DNA from 2 places in the Streptomyces sp. CNS606 genome. Region 2 is predicted to be linked to the other one. Evidence: predicted binding sites of a transcription regulator. Region 2 holds the regulator's gene; the other holds the start of a gene.
What was found. Region 2 encodes HrcA, which represses chaperone genes, less so after heat shock. Its sites were predicted from a motif close to TTNGCACTCNGNNNNNCNGAGTGCNAA; they were not measured.
Positions count from the first base shown of each region.

Region 1: the regulator HrcA is predicted to act here: its motif matches at 4,956-4,982, upstream of groL (chaperonin GroEL).

Region 1 is NZ_KE384521.1:609,436-616,181, forward strand. It holds gene K304_RS0123505 (trehalose-6-phosphate synthase) at 1-1,000, opposite strand, end outside; gene K304_RS0123510 (glucosyl-3-phosphoglycerate synthase) at 1,134-2,099, opposite strand; SAM riboswitch class I at 2,331-2,471, shown strand; gene thrC (threonine synthase) at 2,465-3,805, shown strand; gene K304_RS0123520 (MoaD/ThiS family protein) at 3,892-4,170, shown strand; gene K304_RS0123525 (cold-shock protein) at 4,609-4,812, shown strand; gene groL (chaperonin GroEL) at 5,143-6,746, shown strand, end outside.
Region 2 is NZ_AUFD01000013.1:53,253-59,998, forward strand. It holds gene K304_RS0110685 (MBL fold metallo-hydrolase) at 1-251, opposite strand, end outside; gene hrcA (heat-inducible transcriptional repressor HrcA) at 467-1,483, shown strand; gene dnaJ (molecular chaperone DnaJ) at 1,484-2,614, shown strand; gene K304_RS0110705 (nitronate monooxygenase) at 2,862-3,947, shown strand; gene K304_RS0110710 (16S rRNA (uracil(1498)-N(3))-methyltransferase) at 3,944-4,693, shown strand; gene K304_RS0110715 (pyridoxamine 5'-phosphate oxidase family protein) at 4,777-5,298, shown strand; gene K304_RS0110720 (histidine triad nucleotide-binding protein) at 5,468-5,845, shown strand; gene K304_RS0110725 (ribonuclease Z) at 5,914-6,746, shown strand, end outside.

The DNA.
Region 1 (6,746 bases), on a different contig from region 2:
AGGCGAACGCCAGGTGCACCACCCGCCCCTGCCACTCCGGGTGGTCGGTGAGCAGGCGGCGGAACGCGTACAGGCCGCGGACGATGTTCTTCGACAGTTCGGTGCGGTCCACCCGCACCACGATGCGGCGGTCGCCGCCGCCGACCTGGGCGCGCAGCTGTTGCCGCCGCTCCGCGACGTCGTGGCGCCGGGAGCGCTCGCGGAGGAAGTCGCCGTCCGCGCCGAGCGGGTGCACGCCCAGGCGGGTGGTGCGGCCCTCGTGCACGACGTGGACGCGGCCGTCCCCGCCGGTCGTCACCTCCGCGCCCAGCACCTCCGCGCAGCAGTCGGCGAAGGCCCGGGCCCAGCGGGTGGTGAGGAACCCGGCGCGGTCCGCGCCGAGCACCCCGCGCAGCACGTCGGCGGCGACGTCGTCGGGCAGCATCCGGTAGTAGTCCGGCGGCGCCCACGGGGTGTGCGAGAAGTGCCCGATCCGCAGGTCGGGCCGGCGTTCGCGGAGCAGCGCGGGCACCAGGGAGAGGTGGTAGTCCTGCACCAGCACGGCCGCGCCCTCGGCGGCCTCCTCCGCCAAGGCGTCGGCGAACGCGGCGTTGTACGCCTCGTACGCCGCCCACTGCCGGGCGAACTCGGCGTCGAAGGAGGGCTCCACCGGCGTCCGGTAGAGCAGGTGGTGCACGAACCACAGCACGGAGTTGGCCACGCCGTTGTAGGCGCCGTCGTGCACGTCGGCGGGGATGTCGAGCATCCGCACGGCCTGGCCGCCGGTGTCGGCGGAGTCCAGCCGCCGCCCGGCGCGGGAGGCGGCCTCCCGGTCGGGGGAACTCAGGGCGGAACACACCCAGACGGCCCCCGTCTCCGGGCCGATCGCGCTCAGCCCCGACACGAGGCCCCCGCCGCCCCGTCGGGCGGTGAGGCGGGCCGGGTCGTCCTCGGCGGGGCGGTAGGCGACGGGGCCTCTGTTCGACGCGACGAGTACCTGGGCGGAGCGCTCAGCGACCATGGCCGGAGCCTAGCCGTCCGCGCTCCCGCGCAAACGTACGCCGCTCCCGTGCCGCCGCACGCCTCCGCGCCGCCCGCCCGGTCCCGCGCGGGCGGGAGGAGACGCCGTGGCAGGGGCCGGGCACCCGGGTCGGTCAGGCGGGGCGGCGGGCGGCGTACTCGGGGACGCTCAGCATCGGCGGCCGCTCCACCTCGTCCACGGCGAAGGTCCGGGCCGCGAAGCCGCCCGCGTCCGCCCGGGCGAACTGCGTCAGGCGGTGCCGCACCGCGAGCTCGTCGCCCCCGCGGGGCAGCCGTACCTCCGCCGTGCGGAGGATCGCTGCGGCCATCCGCCCCAGCGCCTGACCGTCCTGGTGCCGGTGCCGCCGCGCGCCGACGTCCACCTGGGCCAGCGCGTCCAGGCCGGCCAGGCCGAGCGCGTCCACCAGCAGGCCCAGCTCCACGCCGTAGCCGACGGGGAACGGCAGCCGTTCCAGGAGCGTGCGCCGCGCCGCGTACTCGCCGCCGAGCGGCTGGACGAAGCCCGCGAGGCGCGGCCAGTGGAGGTTCAGCAGCGGCCGGGCGACCAGTTCGGTGACCCGGCCGCCGCCCTCCGGGCTGGCGCCGAACGGCCGGTCGTACATCGCCTTGACCAGTTGCAGGCCGGGATCGGTGAGCAGCGGGCCGACGATCCCGGAGACGAAGTCGGCGGAGAAGTCCCGCAGGTCGGCGTCGACGAAGCAGACGATCTCGCCGCTGGTCGCGAGCAGCGAGCGCCAGAGCACCTCGCCCTTGCCGAGGACGGCGGGGACCCGTGGCAGCACCTCGTCGCGGTGCACCACCTTCGCGCCGGCCGCGGCGGCGACCTCCGCCGTACGGTCGGTGGAGCCGGAGTCGAGCACGAGCAGCTCGTCGACCAGCGGGTGAGGGCCGTCCATCAGGTCGCGGCGGATCACGGCGACGATCTCGCCGACGGTGGCCTCCTCGTCGAGGGCGGGCAGCACGACGCTGACGCCGCCGGCCGGCCCGGCGGCGCGTTTCGCCGCGGCGAGCGCCGGGAGCGGGCGGTCTGCCGCCGCCCAGGAGCGGCGGTCCAGCCAGTCGCGGACCTCGTCCAGCACGTCTGCTCTCCTGCTGCTTTCCTGTAGGTGTCGGAACCCGCCCCCGCTCCAGCGTGCCGCCGCGCGAGCGTACGGCGCCGCTGCGACCGCACTGCGGGCACCGCGTCTCGCGGTGCGGACGCCCCGCAGGCGGTGCGGGAGCCTTGGGCTACAGTCTTGAACAACGCGACCGGCCCGGACATGGCGGGGTCGGACGCACGGGTCCGAGTGACCCGACCCACAACTTCACACCGCTCATCCAGAGGGGCAGAGGGAACGGCCCGATGAAGCCCCGGCAACCCTCCAGCCGGTCTCGCGCATCCAGGCGGGCCCCCGGCTAGGGAAGGTGCCAATTCCGGCTCGTGGCGAGATACGCCACGGGGAAGATGAGGAGAAAGGGCCTCGCCTTCATGGCTGTGCAAGCTCCCGAGCAGTCCGCCGACACCTCCGCCGCAACCGCTGCCGCCGACGTTTCACTCGGCCCCGCCGTCGCTCTGTCCTGTCGCGAGTGCGGCGCCCGCAACCCGCTGGGGCCGCTCTTCGCCTGCGAGGAGTGTTTCGGCCCGCTGGAGGTCGCGTACGACCTGCCGACCGGCGACCCGGAGGGCCTGCGGAAACGGATCGAGGCCGGTCCGGCGAGCATCTGGCGCTACGCGCCGCTGCTGCCCGTCCCCGCCGACGTCGCGGATCAGCCGAACACCGACCCCGGGTTCACCCGGCTGGTGCAGGCCGACAACCTGGCCCGCGAACTGGGCGTCGCCGCGGCGGGCGGCACGCTGCACGTCAAGGACGACTCCGGCAACCCGACGCACTCCTTCAAGGACCGGGTCGTCGCCATCGCCGTCGAGGCGGCCCGCGCCTTCGGCTTCACCACCCTCTCCTGCTCCTCCACGGGCAACCTGGCCGGCGCGGTCGGTGCCGCCGCGGCCCGTGCCGGCTTCCGGTCCTGCGTGTTCATCCCGCACGACCTGGAGCAGGGCAAGGTCGTGATGGCCGCCGTCTACGGCGGCGACCTGGTCGGCATCGAGGGCACGTACGACGACGTGAACCGTTTCTGCTCCGAGCTGATCGGCGACCCGCTGGGCGAGGGCTGGGGTTTCGTCAACGTCAACCTGCGCCCCTACTACGGCGAGGGCTCCAAGACCCTGGCGTACGAGATCGCGGAGCAGCTCGGCTGGGAGCTGCCGGACCAGATCGTCATCCCGATCGCGTCCGGCTCCCAGCTCACCAAGATCGACAAGGGGTTCAAGGAGCTGATCGCGCTCGGCCTCGTCGCGGACAAGCCGTACCGGATCTTCGGCGCGCAGGCCGAGGGCTGCTCCCCGGTCTCCCGCGCCTTCAAGGACGGTCACGACGTCGTACGGCCGGTGAAGCCGGACACGATCGCGAAGTCCCTGGCCATCGGCAACCCGGCGGACGGCCCGTACGTGCTGGACATCGCGCGGCGCACCGGCGGCGCGGTGGAGGACGTCACCGACGCGCAGATCGTCGACGCCATCACGCTGCTGGCCCGCACCGAGGGCATCTTCGCGGAGACGGCGGGCGGGGTGACCGTCGGCGTCACCCGGAAGCTGATCGAGGACGGCCTGCTGGACCCGTCGCTGAACACGGTGGTGCTGAACACCGGTGACGGGCTGAAGACGCTGGACGCCGTCGCGGACGCCGCCCGGCCCAGCGCGACCATCCGCCCCAGCCTGGACGCGTTCCGCGACGCGGGCCTGGCCTGACGCGGCCCGGGCGTCCCGCGGCGCCGTGCCGCCGCGTCCCCCTGCTGCGCACTGCTGCGCACTTCGAACCCACGGAAGGTGAACCCATGAGCGTCAACGTCCGCATCCCGACCATCCTGCGCACCTACACCGGCGGCCGGGCCGAGGTCCCGGCCGAGGGGGTCACGCTGGCCGAGGTGCTGGCCGACCTCGAGAAGAACCACACCGGCATCGGCGCCCGGGTCCTGGACGACTCCGGCAAGCTGCGCCGCTTCGTGAACGTCTACGTGAACGACGACGACGTGCGCTTCGCCGAGGGCCTTCAGACGCCGACGCCGGACGGCGCGGGCGTCTCGATCATCCCGGCGGTCGCCGGCGGCTGCTGACGCGCCCCGGCGCGGGCAACGGCGCGCGGAACCGCGCGGGAAGCGCCGGGGAACGGAATCGCCTCCTCCGACACGGAAACGGAGGGGGGGATTCCGCGTTCCGCGAGGGAGTAGAGTGAAGCCGTTCCCCTTCTGTGAATGCCGCGCGCATATGAGAACGCGACAACTTCTGCGCGAATTCGATGTCTCTTTTGCCGCGCCTGTGCCGGTTTGCCTCTTCACGATTGCCCCGCTTTCCCGCACTTTCTCCCCACATTCCGTGAAGTGTCGTGCCCCGATTTCTCGTCCGCCTGACCTGTTGCAGACGGCGTTCGGACAGATACATTCAGCGGCGGTCGACGCGTTCCGGCGCACACCACCGGCTCCGCCGGGGGTGAGGTCTGACCCGGGTCCGCGAAGTGCGGGCTCGTGCAAGGGCCAGTAATAGGGGAGTTTGCAATGGCTCAGGGCACCGTCAAGTGGTTCAACGCGGAGAAGGGCTACGGCTTCATCGCGGTCGACGGTGGTGCGGACGTGTTCGTCCACTACAGCGCGATCCAGATGGACGGCTACCGCACCCTGGACGAAGGACAGCGGGTCGAGTTCGAGATCTCGCAGGGTCAGAAGGGGCCGCAGGCGGACATGGTCCGCGTGACCGGCTGAGCGCCGACCGGTACCGACCGACGTAACCGACAGCAGCAGGGCCCGCATCTCCACCAGGAGGTGCGGGCCCTGCTCGTGTCCGTCGGGTGCCGCGGGGGTGGGGTGCTCTCCGTCCGGCCGGCCGTCCCGGGGTGCGGTGGACGCTTGCACTCGAGGGGGGAGAGTGCTAATCATTGGCGTTAGCACTCTGAAGGTGAGAGTGACAGCAGGACCGGGTCCGGTGAGGCCCGCAGGCCGGGTGGGGCAAGGAACCGCCGGGTCCGCAGGTCGTCCGTCGCGGGCGCCGGCACGGTCCTTCGAAGCCCACCCGAGTCCCGGAGGACCACTTCCATGGCCAAGATCATCGCGTTCGACGAGGAGGCGCGGCGCGGCCTCGAGCGCGGGATGAACCAGCTCGCCGACGCCGTCAAGGTCACGCTCGGCCCCAAGGGCCGGAACGTCGTGCTGGAGAAGAAGTGGGGCGCTCCCACCATCACCAACGACGGTGTCTCCATCGCCAAGGAGATCGAGCTCGAGGACTCCTACGAGAAGATCGGCGCCGAGCTGGTCAAGGAGGTCGCGAAGAAGACGGACGACGTCGCCGGTGACGGCACGACGACCGCGACCGTTCTCGCCCAGGCGCTGGTCCGCGAGGGTCTCCGCAACGTCGCCGCCGGCGCCAACCCGATGGCGCTGAAGCGCGGCATCGAGCGCGCCACCGAGGCCGTCTCCGCCGCCCTGCTGGAGCAGGCCAAGGACGTGGAGACCAAGGAGCAGATCGCCTCCACGGCCTCCATCTCCGCCGCCGACCCCCAGATCGGCGAGCTGATCGCCGAGGCCATGGACAAGGTCGGCAAGGAAGGCGTCATCACCGTCGAGGAGTCGCAGACCTTCGGGCTTGAGCTGGAGCTCACCGAGGGCATGCGCTTCGACAAGGGCTACATCTCCGCCTACTTCGCCACCGACATGGAGCGCATGGAGGCGGAGCTCGAGGACCCGTACATCCTCATCGTCAACTCCAAGGTCGGCAACGTGAAGGACCTCCTTCCGCTGCTGGAGAAGGTCATGCAGTCGGGCAAGCCGCTGCTGATCATCGCGGAGGACGTCGAGGGCGAGGCCCTGTCCACCCTCGTGGTGAACAAGATCCGCGGCACCTTCAAGTCCGTCGCGGTCAAGGCCCCGGGCTTCGGCGACCGTCGCAAGGCCATGCTCGGCGACATCGCCATCCTCACCGGCGGCCAGGTCATCTCCGAGGAGGTCGGCCTCAAGCTGGAGAACGCCGGTGTCGAGCTGCTCGGCCGCGCCCGCAAGGTCGTCATCACCAAGGACGAGACCACCATCGTCGACGGTGCCGGCGACAGCGAGCAGGTCCAGGGCCGGGTCAACCAGATCCGCGCCGAGATCGACAACTCCGACTCGGACTACGACCGCGAGAAGCTCCAGGAGCGCCTCGCGAAGCTGGCCGGCGGCGTGGCCGTCATCAAGGCCGGCGCCGCCACCGAGGTGGAGCTCAAGGAGCGCAAGCACCGCATCGAGGACGCCGTGCGCAACGCCAAGGCGGCCGTCGAGGAGGGCATCGTCGCCGGCGGTGGCGTGGCCCTGCTCCAGGCCTCCTCGGTCTTCGAGAAGCTCGAGCTGGACGGCGACGAGGCCACCGGTGCCCAGGCCGTCAAGCTGGCGCTGGAGGCTCCGCTGAAGCAGATCGCCGTCAACGGCGGTCTCGAAGGCGGCGTCATCGTCGAGAAGGTGCGCAACCTGCCCGTCGGCCACGGCCTGAACGCCGCGACCGGCGAGTACGTCGACATGATCACCGAGGGCATCATCGACCCGGCCAAGGTGACGCGCTCCGCGCTGCAGAACGCCGCCTCCATCGCGGCGCTGTTCCTCACCACCGAGGCCGTCATCGCCGACAAGCCCGAGAAGGCCGGCGCCGCCGCCGACCCGACCGGTGGCAT
Region 2 (6,746 bases):
ACCTGCACGCCCGCGAAGGCGGCGGTGCCCAGCACGTGGTCGAAGTGCGCGTGGGTGAGTGCGACCCGGGTCACCGGCAGCCCGAGCCGTTCACGCACCGCCGTACGGACCGCCGCGCCCTCGGCCAGACAGGATCCGGTGTCGACCACGAGCGCCCCGTCCGCAGCGGCCACGGCGCCCACCGTGGCGTCCCACCGCGGCAGCCGCGCGCGCAGCACGCCCGGCGCGAGCTCTTCCCAACCGATGTCCATGTCTCCCGACGCTAACGGGGCGTACCCCGCGTCCTCGCGCCGACCCGCTCCGACCGCCACGGAATCGCTACCGACCCGCAGTGGAGCCGCCCTTGCCCCGGCCACGTCCCCCGGCCGTACACTTGCTGGGAAACCGCTGGCACTCGACCAAGGAGAGTGCCAGGCCAGCAGCGGCCGGGCAGCACGGCGGACGGCCCTGGGACGGAGGTGTGCGCGTGCTCAGTGAACGCAGACTCGAGGTGCTGCGCGCCATCGTCCAGGACTACGTCGGCACCGAGGAGCCCGTCGGCTCGAAGGCGCTCACGGAGCGACACAACCTGAAGGTCTCCCCGGCGACCGTGCGCAACGACATGTCGGCGCTCGAGGACGAGGGCTACATCGCGCAGCCGCACACCAGCGCCGGACGCATCCCCACCGACAAGGGCTACCGGCTCTTCGTCGACCAGCTGGCGGGCGTCAAGCCGCTGTCCTCGCCGGAGCGCCGCGCGATCCACAACTTCCTCGACGGCGCCGTCGACCTGGACGACGTCGTCGGCCGCACGGTGCGGCTGCTCGCGCAGCTCACCCGGCAGGTCGCGGTGGTGCAGTACCCGTCGCTGACCCGCTCGACGGTGCGGCACGTGGAGCTGCTGGCCCTCGCGCCGGCCCGCCTGATGCTGGTGCTGATCACCGACACCGGACGCGTCGAGCAGCGCATGGTCGACTGCCCCGCGCCGATCGGCGAGAACACCGTCGCCGACCTGCGCGCACGGCTCAACGGCCGCACCGCCGGCCAGCGCTTCACCGACGTGCCCCGGCTGGTGCAGGACCTCCCCGACTCCTTCGACGCGGACGACCGCGGCACCGTCTCCACCGTTCTCGCCACCCTGCTGGAGACGCTGGTCGAGGAGACCGAGGAGCGGCTGATGATCGGCGGCACCGCCAATCTCACCCGCTTCGGCCACGACTTCCCGCTCACCATCCGGCCCGTGCTGGAGGCGCTGGAGGAGCAGGTCGTCCTGCTGAAGCTGCTCGGCGAGGCCACCGACTCGGGCATGACCGTGCGAATCGGTCACGAGAACGCTCACGAGGGGCTGAGTTCCACATCCGTGGTTTCGGTCGGTTACGGTTCGGGCGACGAGGCGGTCGCCAAGCTCGGCGTGGTGGGGCCGACCCGGATGGACTACCCCGGAACGATGGGAGCGGTACGCGCAGTGGCACGTTACGTCGGACAGATCCTGGCGGAGAGCTAAGTGGCGACGGACTACTACTCCGTCCTCGGCGTGCAGCGCGACGCCTCGCAGGACGAGATCAAGAAGGCCTTCCGCAGGCTGGCGCGCGAACTGCACCCGGACGTGAACCCGGACCCGAAGACGCAGGACCGGTTCAAGGAGATCAACACCGCGTACGAGGTGCTCTCCGACCCGCAGAAGAAGCAGGTCTACGACCTCGGCGGCGACCCCGCGGGTCCCGGCGGCGGCGCGGGCGGCTTCGGCGGCGGCGGCTTCGGCAACTTCTCCGACATCATGGACGCCTTCTTCGGCACGGCGTCCCAGCGGGGCCCGCGCTCGCGTACCCGGCGCGGCCAGGACGCGATGATCCGGTTGGACATCGACCTGAACGAGGCCGCGTTCGGCACCACCAAGGAGATCCAGGTCGACACCGCCACCGTGTGCGGCAGCTGCTCCGGTGAGGGCGCCGCACCGGGCACGTCGGCGCAGACCTGCGACATGTGCCGCGGACGCGGCGAGGTCTCGCAGGTGACCCGCTCCTTCCTCGGCCAGGTCATGACCTCGCGCCCGTGCCCGCAGTGCCAGGGCTTCGGCACGGTCGTGCCCACGCCGTGCCCCGAGTGCGCCGGCGACGGCCGGGTGCGCTCGCGGCGGACCCTCACGGTCAAGATCCCGGCCGGCGTCGACAACGGCACGCGCATCCAGCTCGCCGGCGAGGGCGAGGTCGGCCCGGGCGGCGGTCCGGCGGGCGACCTCTACGTCGAGATCCACGAGACCCCGCACTCCACCTTCCAGCGCCGCGGCGACGACCTGCACTGCACGGTCACCATCCCCATGACGGCCGCCGCTCTGGGCACGAAGGTGCCGCTGAAGACGCTGGACGGCATGGAGGAGGTCGACATCCGGCCCGGCACGCAGTCCGGCCAGTCGATCCCGCTGCACGAGCGCGGCATCACGCACCTGCGCGGCGGCGGCCGCGGCCAGCTCATCGTCCACGTCGAGGTGACGACGCCGAGCAAGCTGGACCCGGAGCAGGAGGACCTGCTGCGGCGCCTGGCGACGCTGCGCGGGGAGGAGCGGCCCCAGGGCCAGTTCCAGCCGGGGCAGCAGGGCCTCTTCCACCGCCTCAAGGACGCGTTCAACGGCCGCTGACCCCCGCCGGGCCCGCCTGCGCGGCGTGCCTTCCGCGCGCTGCGCACGGTGCCGGGGTGCGGTGCCGCGCCGTACCGTTGCGCGGCAGCCGCGGGGTCCGCGCGTCGTTGTCCGGCGGCGTCTCGCGGTGGTGGGCGTCTGAGCCGTCCGCCGCGGTGACCCGCCGGGGCGGCCGTGCCGCGCGGCGACCGCGGAACGGCTGCGGCCCCCGCCGGGGGCGGCGTACGGGGCGTGACAGGATGGTCACATGGCCCCCGACCTCGACCTCGCCCTCCTCCGTCACCCGGTCGTTCAGGCACCCATGGCGGGCGGCGCCTCCACCCCGGAACTCGCCGCCGCCGTCAGCGAGGCCGGCGGCCTCGGCATGCTCGCCGCCGGCTACAAGACGCCGGAGGCCATGTACGAGGAGACGCGCCACCTGCGCCGGCTCACTCCCCGCCCCTTCGGCGTGAACCTCTTCCTGCCCCAGACGCCGGCCGCCGAGGCGGCGGCGCTCGCCGCCTACCGCGACCGGCTCGCCCCCGAGGCCGCCCGCTACGACGCCGAACTCGGCGACACCGACGTGGGCGGGAGCGACGCCTACGACGCGAAGGTCGCGGTCCTCCTCCAACACCCCGTGCCGCTGGTGTCGTTCACCTTCGGCTGCCCCGAGGAGCGCGTGCTGCGCCGCTTCGCGGAGGCGGGCACGTCGACGGTCGTCACGGTCACCTCCGTGGACGAGGCGCTCACCGCCCAGGACCGCGGCGCCGCCGCCGTGTGCGTGCAGGGCGCGGAGGCCGGCGGCCACCAGGGCACCCACCACGACGACCCGGCGGAGGAGGGCGGCTGCCGCGCGACCGGACTGCTGACGCTGCTCGCCCTCGTCGGCGAGGCGGTGCGCCTGCCGCTGGTCGCCGCCGGCGGGCTGATGCGCGGGTCGCAGATCGCCGCGGTGCTGGCTGCCGGTGCGAGCGCCGCCCAGCTCGGCACCGCGTTCCTGGTGTGCCCCGAGTCCGGTGCGCACGCCGAGCACAAGCGGGCGCTGACGGACCCGCTGTACGACCGCACGGAGCTGACCCGCGCCTTCTCCGGGCGGCCGGCACGCGCCCTGGTCAACCGCTTCGTGCGCGAGCACGGTCCGCACGCTCCCGCCGCCTACCCGGACGTCCACCACCTCACCGCCGGCCTGCGCCGTGCCGCCGCGAAGGCCGGCGACCCGCAGGGGCTGGCGCTGTGGGCGGGCCAGGGCCACCGGCTGGCCCGTACGATGCCCGCCGCGCGGCTCGTCGAGGTGCTCGCCGGTGAACTGGCCTTCGCCCGCGCCGCGTCGACGGGACGGGAGGTGGAGGCGTGACCGCTCCCGTGTTCCTGCTCGACGGGCCGGACGCGCCGCCCCTCACCGGGGCCGGCAGCGTGTGGCTGACGGGTCCGGAGGGTCGGCACGCCGTCTCCGTGCGGCGCATGCGCGTGGGCGAGTCGATCGTCCTCACCGACGGCGCGGGCACCGGTGCCCACGGCACGGTCGCCGCCGTCGAGGGCAAGGACCGGCTGGAGGTCGCCGTCACCGACGTCCGGTCCGAGCCCGTACCCCGTCCCCGGATCACCGTCGTGCAGGCGCTGCCCAAGGGCGACCGGGGCGAGCTGGCCGTGGAGACGATGACGGAGACCGGCGTGGACGTGATCGTGCCGTGGGCGGCGTCCCGGTGCATCACGCAGTGGCGCGGCGAACGCGCCGCCAAGTCGCTGGCGAAGTGGCGTGCCACCGCTCGCGAGGCGGGCAAGCAGTCCCGGCGCCTGCGGTTTCCGCACGTCGCCGAACCGGCCACGACCGCGCAGGTGGCGCCGCTGCTGTCCGGTGCCGCGTTCGCCGCCGTGCTGCACGAGGAGGGCGCCGCGCCGCTGGCCACCGCTCCGCTCCCGGTGGACGGGGACGTCGTGCTGGTCGTCGGCCCCGAGGGCGGCGTCTCCCCGGAGGAGCTGGCCGCGTTCGCGGAGGCGGGCGCCGAGCCGTACCGGCTGGGCCGCACGGTGCTGCGCACCTCCACGGCGGGCACCGCCGCGGCCTCCCTGCTGCTGACCCGCACCGGCCGCTGGTCCTGACGGCCCGCGCCGGGTCGCGATGATTTCGCCCGGTGCGAGGAGTCGTCCCCTGTGAGAGCACCCCGTCCCGCAGGAGGTCCGCCATGCCCCTCGTCCCCGCGCCCGAGATCGACGTCCGGTTCGGCGCGCCGGAAGCCGTCGCCACACCGTGGGCGGAGGTCGCCCGGACGCTCCGGGAGGCCGAGCTGTACTGGCTGACCACCGTCCGGCGGGACGGCCGCCCGCACGTGACGCCGTTGATCGGCGTGACCGGGGGCGCCGGGCAGGAGATCCACTTCTGCACCGGCCTGCGCGAACAGAAGGCCCGCAACCTCGGGCACGGCCGCCGGGTCGCGCTGACCACCGGCGCGAACGCCTGGAACCGCGGCCTCGACGTCGTCGTCGAGGGCGTCGCCGTCCCCGTCACCGGCCGCGCCGCACTCCGGGAGATCGCCGACGCCTACGAGGCGAAGTACGGCGACGACTGGCACTTCGACGTCGGCGACGGGGTGTTCGGCTCCGGCGACGACGCGGCCGCCGTGTTCCGCGTCGAGCCCGTCAAGGTGCTCGCGTTCGCCAAGGACCCGCACGGCCAGACCCGTTACCGCTTCCCGGCCCCCGCCTGACATCCGTCAGAGCATCGCCCGCGCCGGACACCCATGGGCGTGCAGCGGCCGCACGAGCGGCCCGCACACGCATGCGCGCGACCCTGCCGGGGCGTGCGCACGTCCCGGCAGCCGCCCGGGCGGTACGATCCGCTGGGTACACCGACGACGCACAGCCGGAGGCGCCACCGTGGCGGGAGAACCGCAGGCCGACTGCCTGTTCTGCAAGATCGTCGCGGGGGACGTCCCCGCGACCGTCGTACGCGACACGGAGACGACTCTCGCCTTCCGCGACATCAACCCGCAGGCCCCCACCCACGTTCTGGTGATCCCGAAGGCGCACCACCAGGACGCCGTCACACTGGCGGTGGAGGCGCCGCAGATCGCCGCCGACGTGCTGCGCGAAGCGGCCGCGGTCGCCGAGGAGGAGGGCATCGCGGTCGCCGAGGGCGGCCCGGGCACGGGCTACCGCGTCGTCTTCAACACCGGCACGGGTGCCGGCCAGACCGTCTTCCACGCGCACGCCCACGTGCTCGGCGGCCGCGGCCTCAACTGGCCGCCCGGCTGAGCCGCCCACGCCCGCCCGGCTGAGCCGCCCACGCCGCCCGCCGCCGCCCGCCCCGACAGGACCCGGCCATGTCCGTCCGCGAACTCGTCGTCCTCGGCACCGCCAGCCAGGTGCCGACCCGGCACCGCAACCACAACGGCTATCTGCTGCGCTGGGACGGCGAGGGCCTGCTCTTCGACCCGGGCGAGGGCACCCAGCGGCAGATGCTGTACGCCGGGGTCGCCGCACACGACGTCGACCGCATCTGCGTCACCCACTTCCACGGCGACCACTCCCTCGGCCTCGCGGGGGTCCTGCAGCGCATCAACCTCGACCGGGTGCCGCACCCGGTGACCGCCCACTACCCGGCGTCCGGCACGCACTTCTTCGACCGGCTGCGTCACGCCACCGCCTACCGGGAGACCGTCCCCCTGCGCACGGAGCCCGTCCCCGACGCCGAGCAGGCCGTGCTGTACGAGGGCGCCGCCTACGCCCTCACCGCGCACCGCCTCTCCCACCCCGTGGAGGCGTACGGCTACCGCCTCGCCGAGCCGGACGGGCGCCGCATGCTGCCGGAACGGCTGCGCGCGCACGGCATCACGGGCCCGGACGTGGGCCGGCTCCGGCGCGACGGTTCCCTGCGCGGCGTCACCCTGGAGGAGGTCAGCGCTCCACGCCCCGGCCAGCGGTTCGCGTTCGTCATGGACACCCGGCTCTGCGACGGCGTGTACGCGCTGGCGGAGGGCTGCGACATGCTGGTCATCGAGTCGACGTTCCTGGACGAGGACACCGCGCTCGCCGAGGAGTACGGGCACCTGACCGCCGGTCAGGCGGGCCGCGTCGCGGCGGAGTCCGGCGTGCGGCACCTGGTGCTCACGCACTTCAGCCAGCGCTACCCGGACCCCGCCGCCTTCGCCGCGCA